One region of the Furfurilactobacillus entadae genome, then DNA from elsewhere that is predicted to be linked to it. Evidence: predicted binding sites of a transcription regulator. Region 1 holds the regulator's gene; each other region holds the start of a gene.
What was found. The regulator CtsR, encoded in region 1, represses protease genes until heat stress. The targets are predictions, from matches to a motif close to TTGGTCAAAAAAGGTCAAANA.
Positions count from the first base shown of each region.

Region 2: ACKTR5_RS09355 (ATP-dependent Clp protease ATP-binding subunit) is a predicted target of CtsR. The motif match lies at 1,606-1,626, and genes of this name have one in related genera.
Region 3: ftsH (ATP-dependent zinc metalloprotease FtsH) is a predicted target of CtsR. The motif match lies at 2,895-2,915, and genes of this name have one in related genera.

Region 1 is NZ_BQXN01000005.1:95,768-100,558, forward strand. Features, by position in the region: gene ACKTR5_RS03780 (TetR/AcrR family transcriptional regulator) at 1-307, opposite strand, end outside; gene ACKTR5_RS03785 (ATP-dependent Clp protease ATP-binding subunit) at 528-3,026, opposite strand; gene ACKTR5_RS03790 (CtsR family transcriptional regulator) at 3,090-3,563, opposite strand; gene tenA (thiaminase II) at 3,769-4,428, opposite strand; gene ACKTR5_RS03800 (D-2-hydroxyacid dehydrogenase) at 4,626-4,791, opposite strand, start outside.
Region 2 is NZ_BQXN01000023.1:21,552-26,342, forward strand. Features, by position in the region: gene ACKTR5_RS09355 (ATP-dependent Clp protease ATP-binding subunit) at 1-1,524, opposite strand, end outside; gene ACKTR5_RS09360 (LTA synthase family protein) at 1,908-4,791, shown strand, end outside.
Region 3 is NZ_BQXN01000004.1:121,797-126,587, reverse strand. Features, by position in the region: gene hslO (Hsp33 family molecular chaperone HslO) at 1-551, opposite strand, end outside; gene ftsH (ATP-dependent zinc metalloprotease FtsH) at 689-2,803, opposite strand; gene hpt (hypoxanthine phosphoribosyltransferase) at 3,020-3,565, opposite strand; gene tilS (tRNA lysidine(34) synthetase TilS) at 3,558-4,791, opposite strand, start outside.

The sequences.
Region 1 (4,791 bases):
ACGCATCTCGCGGGTGCACCGCAAGCATGGCCGCTGTGAGATCCGTCAGCACGTCTAACCCGCTTCCCTGGTCTGCCGTGATGATGGTCGTCATCGTGGTGGCCAGTTCACCGCCAACCTCTTCAATTACCTCTAAAAAGATAAGTTCTTTATCGCTAAAGTGATGATACAGTGCTGGTTGTGAGATACCAACAATCCCGGCAATATCTCGGGTCGAGGTCTCAGCATAGCCCTTTGTCAAAAACAGTTCACGGGCAGCATCCAAAATGCGTCGCCGGGTGTGCGCCAGCTGTTCTTCGCGACTCATTTAAACGCCTCCTTATTAATAGATTCAATTTAGTTCACAGATCACCTTTAGTTTCTGCTTTCCCTAAGGAAAAAGCAATTACGAACGACTGACCCTCATAAAACTTTAATCGCAGGCGTGATCTTTCAACTGACACAAACAGCCACCCATGGCAATTATCCATAAGTGACTGTTTGTGGGTGCGTATTAACCATGGCGAAACGTCATGATTAACACGCTGTTATTTTGAAGAAACTGGCTCTTTTTGTGTCGGCTGTTCTTTGGTGGTGATCGTAATCTTGCCACCCTTGGCACCAACCGTCACCACATCGTTTGTTTTAATTTGTCCAGCAATCAAGGCTTCACTCAACTGGTCTTCCACCTGAGTCTGAAGGGCCCGCCGGATTGGCCGTGCCCCATATTCAGGATCAAAACCAGCATCTGCGACAACATCAATGGCTGCCGGGGTAATCTTAACCTTGATGCCCTGTTCCGCGACCCGATTCAAGACCGTTGTGGCCATGATTTTAACAATGTCGTGTAGTTCTGGCTTTGTCAGGGAGTGGAAGATCACCGTTTCATCGATCCGGTTTAAGAATTCAGGCCGGAATGTTTGCCGTAACGCCTGACGAATTTTCGCAGACATGGCGTTATAACTATCCGTTGCACTAACCGCGCCAAACCCAACTTCCTTATCGTCACGAACTGCGGTCGCCCCAAGGTTCGAGGTCATGATCAAAATCGTGTTTCTAAAGTCCACTTTCCGGCCCTTAGAATCCGTCAAAAAGCCATCGTCCAGAACCTGCAATAACAAATTAAAGACTTCTGTATCAGCTTTTTCCGCTTCATCCAGGAGCACAACGGAATATGGTTTGTTCCGAACCTGTTCGGTCAGCTGACCACCCTCATCGTAACCAACATATCCTGGTGCTGCCCCAATCAACCGACTGGAACTGTACCGTTCTTGATATTCAGACATGTCGACCCGAATCATGTTGTCTTCAGAACCAAACATTGCTTCGGCTAATGCCTTGGCTAATTCCGTCTTTCCGACACCAGTTGGGCCAAGGAACATAAACGACCCAATTGGCCGGTTTGGATCTTTCAACCCTGACCGTGCCCGCCGGATGGCCCGTGAAACCGCGGAAATGGCTTCATCTTGCCCGACGACCCGTTTGTGAAGCACCTTTTCAAGGTTCAACAACCGGGCTTCTTCATTTTTCTGTAACTGTGTTAACGGAACACCCGTCCACTCAGAAACAACCTCGGCGACATCTTCACCGGTCACCTTCAAGTCATACTGATGCTTACCAGCAAGCTTGTCAGCATCAGCTTCATCAACCAATTTGTCGACCCGTTTCCGTAACGCCATTTCCTTTTCTCGAAGTGCTGCCGCACCCTCAAAGTCCTGGTTTTCAATGGCCGCTTCCTTTTGTTGCTGTAACTCAGCCAACTTATCTTCTTGCTTTGCAAGCTTCGTTGGGTGACCCGCGTCATCAATGCGAACCTTGGCTGCCGCCTCGTCCATTAAATCAATGGCCTTATCCGGTAAGAACCGCTGGGTGATGTACCGTGAAGATAGTTTAACGGCTTCAGTTACCGCGTCATCCGTGATTTCAACTTGGTGGTGGTCTTCATAACGACCCTTCAACCCCATCAAAATCTCGGTTGCTTCGGCTTCCGTTGGTTCGTCCACTTGCACGGTCGCAAACCGCCGTTCCAACGCAGCGTCAGACTCAATGTACTTTTGATATTCATTGAGTGTCGTTGCCCCGATGGTTTGGAGTTCACCACGTGCTAAAGCTGGCTTCAAAATGTTCGAGGCATCAATTGCCCCTTCTGCACCACCAGCACCAATAAGGGTGTGAAGTTCGTCGATAAACAAGATCACGTGACCATCGTTGTAAATTTCTTCGATGACTTTCTTGAGCCGGTCTTCGAATTCACCACGGTACTTGGTCCCGGCAACCAGTGATCCCATGTCTAACATCATCAACCGTTTGTCAGCAAGGTTATCTGGCACATCACCGGCGACGATCTTTTGGGCAAGGCCCTCAGCAATGGCGGTCTTCCCGACACCAGGTTCCCCAATCAACACGGGGTTATTTTTCGTCCGACGACTCAAAATTTGAATCACCCGTTTAACCTCTTTAGCACGGCCAACCACGGGATCCATTTGTTTTTCAACCGCCAGGGCCGTTAAGTCACGTGCCAGTGAGTCTAAGGTTGGCGTGCCTTCCTTTGGCTGCTTAGCCGCGTTCGCTTTGGCGATTTGTTGACGCCGCCGCGGTGAATCGTTAACGCCCAGCTTGTGTAGAATGATCTTTCGCGTTTGCGCTAGATCCAGGTTCAACGTCATCAAGATCCGGGATGACAGAATTGTTTCGTCTGATAACAACGCCAACAATAGGTGTTCCGTTCCGATCTTAGTGGCACCCAACCGTTTTGCTTCGTCACCGGCCAATGTCAACATGTCCTTGGCTTTTGGTGAATATGGTAAATAGGTATCTTTTGTTGTGTTGGTCATGGTTCCGTAGCCGGTAAACCGTTCGATTTCTTCACGAACGTCTTCTTCGGTCACGTTGAACTGATCCAGGACTTTGCTAGCAATCCCATTTTGTTCAATGGTTAAGGCTAGCAATAAGTGTTCAGTACCCACAGCCTGGTGTTTGAAATATTTAGCTTGTTCCTGTGCCAGCACTAAAACGTCCTTGGCACTCGGTGTGAATAAATTATCCATCTCTGTCCTGCCTTTCATTAATGACCCGTGTTTGTCGTTTGTACAAACGTGTGGTCCACCAACCTAATTCTCTAATCGAAGGCGGTTCAACACCCCAATTAGAATCCGGGCGCGCAGCGTACATTCAACATCATGATCGCCCACGTTCAGCGTATCCTTATCAATGGCTGATAAAATGATGTTTGCTTCACGTTCCTTAAGCACCCCATCGTTAAACAGAGAGTTAATAATCGCATACGCATCGTGCTGGTTAATTGAATCCCCCACGACATCATTCAACAAGTTATCAAGGATGTCTGCATCCGCAAAAAGGTCAACCTTTTCAATCCGGATATAGCCACCGCCGCCCCGCTTACTTTCGACAATGTAACCGTTCTGCATGTTAAACCGTGTCTTAATGACATAGTTGATTTGTGATGGGACAACATTAAACTGATCAGCAATGTCTGACCGGCGAATTTCCACCTGGTCAGCGCCTTCCAAAATGCTCTTTAAGTACTTCTCAATCACATCAGAAATGTTCGTTGAGCCTTCCATCCTCGCTCACCCCAATCTTTGACTAATATTGACTTTATTATACGAAGAATCGCGGCTTTTGCAATGAAAAAGTTTCCTCAACGTTGTCATAATAAAGTTTCTGGTCTTCATGGGAAGACTACTATACACGTTTTTTTGATGAAGTGACAGAAAAAAGATCCCAAACTGCTAACTTTTAGTTAGCAGTTCGGAATCATCTAAAACATTATGCCCACGTTTCTTGATCGAGAGCCATTTGCCAAAATGAACATTCGTAAAACGTGCTCCGTTTAAAGGCGGCGTTCATGGCTTGCTGCGTTTGCTCGTCAGCATGCGCTGCCACTCGATCCGTCAAAGCTAATTGCGTCGCCACCGCATCCGTGTAGCTCGCAGCTTGATAGCTGTCTAACCAGGCCTGATAAATTGGGACTGGTGACTGTTTACCAGTCAGCGTTTCCCCGATGTCGGCGTATAACCATGCACACGGCAATAATCCGGCAATGGCCGCTTCCGGGCCTTGTTCCGTCAACGTCCGGTACATATGGGACGTGTACGCATACGTCGTTGGTGCCAGCGGCGTCGTAGCGACTTCATCATCCGTGATTTTCAGTGTCTTAAAGTACGTCGCCCGCGTCGCCATTTCACCGGCCCGTAAATCAGCGGCGAGTTCCAACAGCAATGCCGTCACTTTCGGATCGGTCGTTGCCGCCGCGGTCAATTCATGTAGCTTCGCGAAGTCGCGTAAATAATGATGATCCTGAATCAAATAGTACCGAAACACGGCTTCCGGTAACGTCCCCGCACTTAACTGTTCAATAAACGGATGGTCTAAACTTGCCTGCCATAACGGCAACGCCGCTGCCTTAGCTTGAATACTAAACGCCATTAATAACATCCCCTGATTTCGATTTGTTTAACAATCATTATAGCAAACCGTCCGCAGACTTTAACCGCCGCAAACGCGAAACCTAATGCAAGCCTCGTCTCATCTAACAGAAAACCCGCACCATGGACAAAGTTCAGTCCATGGTGCGGGTTTTCTGTTAGATGAGCAGGCCTAATCGCATTAGTTTTCGCTCTCTTCTACTTAAATGACACCAAGTTTTCGGCAGTGTCTGTTTCAATTAATTGGCGGTTGTTGTTCAATGCAAATTGCACCATGTTCCGCACCGCTGTCTTCGTGTAGAAGGCAATGTGTGGGCTAACCAACACATTTTCGCGGCTCATCAAGTTCTTCAACCGTTCGTCA
Region 2 (4,791 bases), on a different contig from region 1:
CATGGCGTCACGTGAACCAAAGAGTTCATTCGCCAACTGCTTAGCAGTTTCAGTCTTTCCGACACCAGTGGGACCAACAAAGAGGAAGGAACCAATTGGACGACCCGTTTGGTTTAACCCAATTCGGTTCCGGCGAATGGCCCGGGCAACCTTGTTGACGGCTTGATCCTGACCAATGACGTGAGCCTCTAGGCGTTTATCAAGATCCTTAAGCTGGGTTTTTTCTTGTGCCTGAAGGTCGCTAACTGGGATGTCGGTCTTTTCTTCAATGATGTGTTCAATGTCACGATTGGTGACCGTAGCAGCATCATCAGGTTGAGGATTTTCGTCTGCTTCCTTTTTGGCCTTTTCAAGTTGGTTAACTTGATCACGGTAGTAGGCGGCCTTTTCGTAGTCTTCCTTATCTAGGGCAGACTGCTTGTGAGCTTCCGCGGTGTGAATCTTGTCCTCAAATGACGTTGGGTCCACGTTACGTAACGTTAAGTTCTTCTTTGAACCGGCTTCATCCATTAAATCAATGGCCTTATCGGGCAGGAACCGGTCTTGAATATAACGTGCGGAAAGCTTAGCAGCTGCATCAATGGCTTCATCCGTGTAGTGAACGTGATGGTAGTCTTCGTACCGCTTTTGAATTCCCTTTAAAATGGCAATGGTGTCTTCAACGGAAGGTTCTTCCACTTCGATTGGTTGGAACCGCCGGGCAAGCGCAGCATCCTTTTCGATGTCACGATATTCCTTTTGGGTGGTTGCACCAACCAGTTGGAACTCACCACGAGCAAGGGCAGGTTTCAACACGTTTCCGGCGTCCATGCCACCCTCAGCGTTTCCGGCGCCAACGACTTCATGAATTTCATCAATGAAGAGGATAATGTCGTCATTTTTTGAAACTTCACTCATCAATTGTTGCATCCGTTGTTCAAATTGACCGCGGATTCCGGTTCCTTGAACCAGTGAAACAACGTCTAAACGGATGATTTGCTTGTTTAACAGCTTTTCAGGAACATTACCGTTAACAATGGCTTGTGCTAAGCCTTCAACAACAGCTGTCTTCCCAACCCCAGCTTCACCAATTAAAACGGGGTTGTTTTTCGTCCGGCGGTTAAGAATTTCGATGACCCGGTCAATTTCGCCATCACGGCCGATCACGGGGTCAATCTTTCCGGCCTTTGCTTGATCCGTTAGGTTTAAACCATATTGATCAAGAAGGGGGTGTTTACTGTTTTTATTTCGCCCGCCGTTATTACCGCCACGGCCGGATTGCGTTTTAGGTCCCTGTTGGGCCTGTTGGAAATTGTTTTGGGCGCCGTTGCCACTTTGCATGGCAGAGAATAAATCGTCTAAGTTACCGAAACCAAATGGATCTTGAGCCATGTTTGCTCCTCCGTTTCCATTCATTAAATTATTTTGATAGTCTTGTAGTTTTTGATAGCAATCTTGACAAAGGTTAACTTGCATCTCTTGACCATTCATATTGAGACCCAAGTGGATGGTCGCTTCATTTTGTTGACAATTTTGACAAAGCATTCAATCACTCCTTTAAGATGACACGTGCTGGCACGTCAAGTGGTCGCACGGTGCTGAGGTGGTTGGTTTACATCAAACTCGTGTTTGACCAACCTTGACCTTTTACCAGTATTATACACGCTAACTAAAAGTGTGCAAGTCGTTTGCTTCTTTTTTTAGCACTTTATCTAAATGAGTGCTAATACGAGCAAAACCTTTGGTGGAATCAGAAAACTGACAGCATGGTATATCACTCATGAATTAATATTTGTCACCGTTTTTTAAGAAGTGTGTCATTAAAAAACTGGTAAGATATTTGCTAAGCGGTTTCTTTTAGTTTCAACTTTACGGAGTTAAAAAATCACTTTACACAAATGAATTAATGGAAGTAGGATAAGCTTAGGATGAACAAGGGAACACGAAATAAGGTAGATAATTTCGCAATTTTCATTGTCGCTTTGTGGATGACAATTATTTTGAATCAACTTTTTTTCGGGGCAGCAGGGATCCTTAATGACATTTCGAATCCAGCTAACAATGTAATTTCTAAACGGTGGCTAGTAGCCAACTTGGTGAAGTATTTGCTAAATGCTGGGCAAGCAATGTTATTTATTTGGATTGGCTACTCAGCAGGCAGCCAAAAGCGGGCGCTAAAAGTGGTTGTGACCAGTTGGTTAACAACCATTTTTGTCGGCTTTTTGGGGCTTTTGGGGTGGATGACTGCTGGCCAGTCAATGGGTTCTGGAACATTATGGCAAATATTTTTACCGATAATGCGAAATTCATATCCGTTGCTAACAGCAGCAGGAATTAGTGTGTTAGTAGCACCATTATTGACGAAAATCAGCGGTCACTATGTACGATTACTATGGCTCATCGTAGCGTTAGCATTTGGATTGCCGATGATTTTGAATCAAGATCTTTGGTGTTTTAATAATGGCGTTAACGTCATTAACTCAGTTTTATTGACCATGATTGGGGTATTAGTAAAGGTCAGACCGATTAAACTAGCGCACAGAAAGTGGTTATGGATAAGTGGTTGTTTTACCATTTTGGCGGGTGGATTAATGCTGATGATGATTCCTATCTCAGACACTGCACACCAAAACATTTCAACCGTTAATCGGTTCGTTACACAAAATTCATTGTTAACGATAGGGCTATCAGTTGCTACATTTCTTTATTTAATTAAGCTGAATCCATCGGTTAAAAAAAATCGCCAAAGTGTGTGGCAGCCGACCGGTTCGTTATTAGTGGTGACAACGATTGTTTTATTAGGGAACCCGACCTTTAATGATCTTTTGAATAAGACGTTTGGTTTTACCGTTCCGAGTCTTTATCGAAAGAAGTTATTGTTGTTTTTAGGATTGTGCGTTGGCATCCTGGTTGTGACGTATGTTGTTTCAATCATGATGAAACTGATAGTTAAAACAAAGTGGTGGCAACAACTTGTTAATCAAATAGTGATGGTGATTAATGATGTTTGGACAAAACCAAGCGCTGTTACGACCGGAAGAATTAAAGAATGGATCCTTAAACACCGTCGTGGCTTGTGGACAACAGGGGCATTTTACGGATTGGCATTAGCGTCCATCACATTAATGAATACAACGGGAAGTTACGTTAATCTTTTTTTCTACACAGTGCTATTCAGAGAGCCGGTTCTCTGGTTTAACATCTTATTTATTGCTTCTTTCTTTTGGTTATTGCTGGCATTAACGAAGCGATACTGGGTTTCACTGTTGACCACGATTACAGCGGTTGTCATTGTGATCATCGCTAACGTGCTTAAAATCAAGACGCGGGAAGAACCAATCTTACCATCTGATATGGCAGAAGCTAAGGCATTGGGAAGCCTGCTAAAGATGGTTGGACTAGACGTTGTTATAAGTAGTGTGGTTTTAATCGTCGTTCTTGCTGTTGTGATGATCTGGCTGGAGTTGCGCGTTCCTCAACAATTAAACTTATCATTACGCTCTCGTGGGGTATTGGTGTTGGTTGCATTTGTTACTTTTGGATCAACATTTTTTTGGAATCATAATCATTCAGTTTTTATGGGTGTTACCAACGTTGTTGATGATTCGCGAGAATTTTTTAACCAAGAAGAGGGTGCGCAAAAAAACGGACCAATTATTCAGTTTTTAAATAATGTTGACGTATCTGTGATGCCTGAACCAGATGGTTATTCTAAGACTGAGATTGATCGAATTGTGCGGCGGTATCAGCATGAAGCAACAACAATTAACCGGACTCGAACGGGCACATTGAAAAACCAAACGGTAATCATGAACCTCAGCGAAAGTTTTTCTAATCCAAATCGAGTGCCTAATTTGACAGTGACGCCGAACCCAATCCCGTACATTACAAAGTTAAAAAAACAAACAACTTCAGGATTGATGTTGAGTTCCGGTTATGGTGGTGGAACGGCTAATATGGAGTATCAGGCGTTAACGGGGATGGCAATTAGTAACTTTTCACCAACATTACCAACACCATATACGCAATTAGTGACGACTTTGAAGCAAGCACCAGCGCTTACGAATCAATTTGACTATTCATCTGCAATTCATCCTTACATTGGCGTTTACTATAATCGGGTTGCTGTTTATAAAAAGTTTAATTTTAATAAATTTGCTTACGTGGGCAGTAAATATCCAATTAAAAACCAATATAAAATTGGGACAAGCGACTATTTGTCTGATAAAACGGCCTATGCAAATACGCTTAAGCAAATCAATGCACGTAAAGGTGGCCAATTTATCAACCTAGTGACGATGCAAAATCATTATCCGTTTACTGACAAGTATCCGGTTCATGATTATACAGCTTCCGGAACGGCGTTCACCTCTGACCAAGGGCAGCAGCAAATCGAGACTTACGCACAGGGGTTATCCTATACTGATACGGCTGTTAAAGCGTTTAAGCAGAAGCTCGATAAGATAAAAAAGCCGATTATCTGGGTTTGGTATGGTGATCACTTGGCTAGCCTTTACGATGGTGATTCAATGACCAAATACGGGCTTCGGTTGCATGAAACAGATTATTTTATTTATGCCAACAAGTACTCGCGAACACATGGTTATAAACAATCTAATGATGCATATGTTAGCTCAAATGATTTTTCAGCGATGACCATGGAACAAGCAAACACCAAAGTTTCACCATATTATGCATTATTAACGCGTGTTCATCAGCAATTGCCAGCGTTAACGGTGAACACTTCTGTCGGCAATACAGGTTCCTTCTTGAATGGAAGTGCACAGTTTGTAAACCACCGCGGCCGAATCG
Region 3 (4,791 bases), on a different contig from region 1:
CCAGGAAGGACTTGGATCATAAAGCCACCAGCAACGCCAATGGTGTTGTCGTTTTCAACAAACACAGACACCCCAACGGCTGACGGAATTTGTTCGGATTGTGCCAGGTAGTACGTGAAATCATCACCGATCTCACCACTAACAAGGCCAACCTGACCCGTGTACGGTTGGTCTAAACCAAGGTTCTTAGTCACCGACAGGGCCCCGTTTTTACCCACGGCCCCACTAACATCAATGTGCCCCTGTTCGTTCAGTGGCAAATGCACGTGGGGGTTCATAATGTAGCCCTTTACGTGCCCTTGTGCATCCGCGTCCACAACGATCCCCTTGGCCGGGCCATCACCCTGCACCTTGACCGTCATGGTTTCTTGACCCTTCATCAGGGATGTTGCCAACAGGATGGCACCAGTCATGGTCCGTCCTAAGGCCGCAGATGAGGCACTCCACGTGTCGTGGCGCCGTTGCGCTTCCGCCACAACGTTTGTTGTATCCACTGCGTATGCCCGAAAGTTACCGTCATCAATAATACTTTTCACTAAATAATTCGCCATGTCATACTCCTCAAAAATTCTGAAAGCTAGTATACCGCATTTACCGGAAAAACGTTAGCCAAAGCTAACGTTTGCGTCATCATGTAAAGAAAAACACACCGTTTCGACGTAACCGCCAACGGTGTGTTTCGTAAAGACTAATCTTGATGTGAATCAGTTGAATCTGCTGCTTCACTCGCCGAACTAGCAGCGCTAGTTGCTTGGCTCGTTGTGTCAGCGCTTGTCTGACTTGCCGCAGATGTTGCTGGTTCATGTTCAGCAGCCCGCTGTGCTTCACGTTGTTCCAAAGCACTCTTCGCTTGTTCAAAGGTTGCTGCCTGTGGGTCAGCTTCAGGAGCTGCACTTTCAGGCATCTTTCCAGTCTTGAATAAACTTAAGATCTGCTTTTCATCCAACGTTTCGTACTTCAAGAGGGCTTCCGCAATCAACTTGTGTTGTTCACGGTGACTTTGAATAATGTTTTGTGCGTCTGTGTAACCTTCAGCAGTTAAACGACGAACTTCTTCATCAATCAAAGCAGCTGTTTCTTGTGAGTATGGTGGTTGTTGGCCATACTGAGCACCCAAGAATGGTTGGCCATCACTTTCCAGTGAAACCATGCCCAGTTTGTCACTCATCCCGTACTGCGTCACCATTGAACGGGCAATTTGTGTTGCCTGTTCAAAGTCATTTGAAGCACCAGATGATTCTGAATCAAAGATGATCTGTTCAGCAGCACGACCACCCATTAACCCGGCAATCTGTTCCTTCGCATCCTTCTTACTCATCAGCATCTGGTCTTCACGTGGCAACATGATGGCGTAACCGCCGGCACGACCACGAGGCACAATGGTTACTTTGTGGACCACCCGGGCGTCGTTAAGCACAAGCCCAACGATGGTATGCCCAGCTTCATGGTACGCCACGGTTTGCCGTTCATGATCAGAAATAACCCGATCATGCTTGGCAGGCCCGGCAATAACCCGGTCTTCCGCTTCATCTAAGTCGGCAGCGTCAATTTGCGTCTTCCCACGACGAGCAGCTAATAATGCGGCTTCATTCAACAGGTTCGCTAAATCAGCACCCACAAACCCAGGTGTTTGCTTGGCAATTTCCTTAAGGTCAACACTGGCAGCCAATGGCTTGCCTTCTGCATGAACCTTCAAAATTGCTTCACGGCCCTTAACGTCAGGACGACCCACAAGGATCTTCCGGTCAAACCGGCCTGGACGTAACAGGGCTGGGTCAAGGACATCAGACCGGTTAGTTGCGGCCATCACGATGACCCCTTCGTTTCCAGTAAATCCATCCATTTCAACCAGCAACTGGTTCAGTGTTTGTTCACGTTCATCGTGACCACCACCCATGCCAGTGCCACGTTGACGACCAACGGCATCAATTTCATCAATGAAGATAATTGATGGTGCACTCTTCTTGGCTTGATCGAACAAGTCACGAACCCGGCTAGCCCCAACCCCGACGAACATTTCGACGAAATCAGACCCAGACATGGAGAAGAATGGTACGCCAGCTTCACCAGCAACTGCCTTGGCAAGTAATGTCTTACCAGTACCTGGCGGGCCCTCGAGCAGAACACCGGCTGGAATGTGTGCGCCCAGCGTCGTGAACTTCTGCGGATCCTTTAAGAATTCAACAACTTCAACCAGTTCCTGCTTTTCTTCTTCTTCACCGGCCACGTCGCTAAAACGAACGGTGTTGGTCTTAGGATCTGCAGGCTTTGCTTTAGATTTCCCAAAGCTCGTGACACCGCCACGACCGCCGCCACCTTGACCAGCTTGGCCCATCATCATGTAGAAGAAGAAGATGATTAGAACAACTGGCAGGATCAAACTAATTAAGTTGATCCAGAAGCCACTTGATTCTTCTGCCTTTGTGTCCATCTTGACGCTGTGCTTGCTAGCTGCGTCAGTGATTTGCTTCACGCTGGCATCATTTTCCAGAACAGAAGTGGTAAAACTCTTCACCTTTGTGGATTGGCTTCCGCCTAGTCCTAGTGAAGAATTTCCTGTACTGGAGGCCTTTTGAGCAGTCCGGTAGTCCCCGGTGATCTTATAGACCCCACCGGATGGCTGAACCTGGAAGCTCTTGACCTTGTTTTGATTTAATTCCTGGACAAATTCGCTCGAGCGAATGTTTTGGGTCTGTGAGCCCGTGTTATTGCCAAAGAAGAAATACAAGATTCCCATAAATGACAAAAAGATCACGATCCAGAACAAACTGTTACGAACCGGCCCGTTACGGCGTGTGTTCATACAGTGCCTCCTGACAGTGTATTTCATTTCTTCATCCCATTAAAACGGGATAAAGCGGGGTTACCCCCTGCTAATGAATCATATAATAGCACAATTGACCTATCTTGACCAAACAAAAATGACGCCCACAACGGATTTTTTCAATCGCCCAGTAAAACGGGCGTGAAACCCGTTACAGTAACGCACCAATTTTCTGATTGCTCAGGCCGTGACTGCCTACTTGTCCTCTTCGTAAACGGACGGTTTTAACACCCCAACATACGGAAGGTTTCGATAAAACTCCTTGTAATCAAGCCCATAGCCCACCACAAATTCCTTTGGGAGTTGGAAACCAACGTAATCCGCCTTAGCAGGGACAACCCGGCCTTCTGGTTTATCAAGCAGCGTGCAGACTTTGATGTCCTTTGCGTGTCGCTTCTTTAACAGGTCGATCAAGTATTGTAGGGTCCGGCCCGTGTCGATAATGTCTTCCATGATGATGATATTTCGATCTGTCACATCAACGCTTAGATCATGGATCAGCTCAATTTCACCGGCAGAAGCAACCCCACCGTGATAACTTGAAACATCAACAAAGTCCATCTCTGCCATGATGTCCATTTCACGCATGACATCCACCGTCCATAAAATGGCACCCTTTAACACGGACACCATGATCGGCTTTTTATCCCGATAGTCCTCGGTTAGTTGCATTCCCAACCGGTGGGCTGCTTCTTTGATTTCTTCCGCACTGTACAACGTTTTTTCAATATCGTTATCCATACTCTACTCCTTGCATTGGTTTTAAACATAGTTCAATGACCTGACCGGACACGGCGGTTGCCGCCACTTTACGTCCAACCAACCATAACGGTGTTCCGGTTACTGTCGTCACCAGCAATTGCTGTGAGCGCTCTGCCGTCGCGACCTTTTGGTTGATCATAATCCGCCGAACACTTTGGTGACCGCCGTTTGCCAAGGCAAGCCGATCATCCCCTCGTGCTGGCCGAATAATTAACGGCCAGTCAGTTGGTGAAACTCGGACATGAACGCTTCGAAACGCCGGCCACATTGTGACGGTTTGCTCAGCTGACCACGCACCGATAGCACCCACTTCTGTCACTGACTGCCATTTGTTCAATGGTACCATAGTTTGTTGGTCTGGTAGCGTTTGAGCACGGATTTTTTGAGGACCAGATTCCCGTTTAACAAACATAATTTGATCGTAATGACGCTGCAATTGCCACCCGCGACCTAAATCAATGGTTGCTTGGGGGCGCATCGTCGGCAAGTTAACTGCAAGTCGCCGCCACACACTTGCACTAACAGAGACCTCTGGTGCACATTCACTAAACGCTGTTTTCAGTAATAAACTGGTCGGGAGTGCGTCACTCATCAACGCTTGTAAGCTCCCGTTAGCATGACTGACGACTTCATGGGCCTGTTTTCCCATAACCGCCATCATTTCTGCTAAGTCTGCTGCGTTCGCCACAAGGTCGTCATCAAACCGCGGATTTTCTGCCCGGAGCTGTGGCAGCACCTGGTGTCTCGTTCGGTTACGTAGAACCGTCAGCGACATGTTCGTTTCATCCTCAAAGCTCATCACCTGGTGATCATCCGCATACGCGCGAATGGCGGCTTTGCTGATTCCTAACAATGGCCGCACTAATCGTCCGGGGCCAAACGGGCGCTGCCACGCGATTCCAAGTGGTTCGGTAAAACTTCGGCCTTCGATCACCCGCATCATGATTGTTTCGGCCTGTTCATCCTGCTGGTGTGCGGTCATCAACACCGTTGCCCCATACTTTCTCATCACCCGCTCAAAAAAATCATAGCGAAACGCCCGTGCCGCTGCTTCGACACCCATTTGTGGGTGGTCTTCTTTGGGCCAGCTGGTCACCACTAACGGCACATCCGTTGACGCCAGCTGTGCCCGCAAACTAGCCTCTTCAACGTCGCTTTGAGCCCGCAATTGATGGTTAACATGTGCAACCACAAGCGTCGGGCGC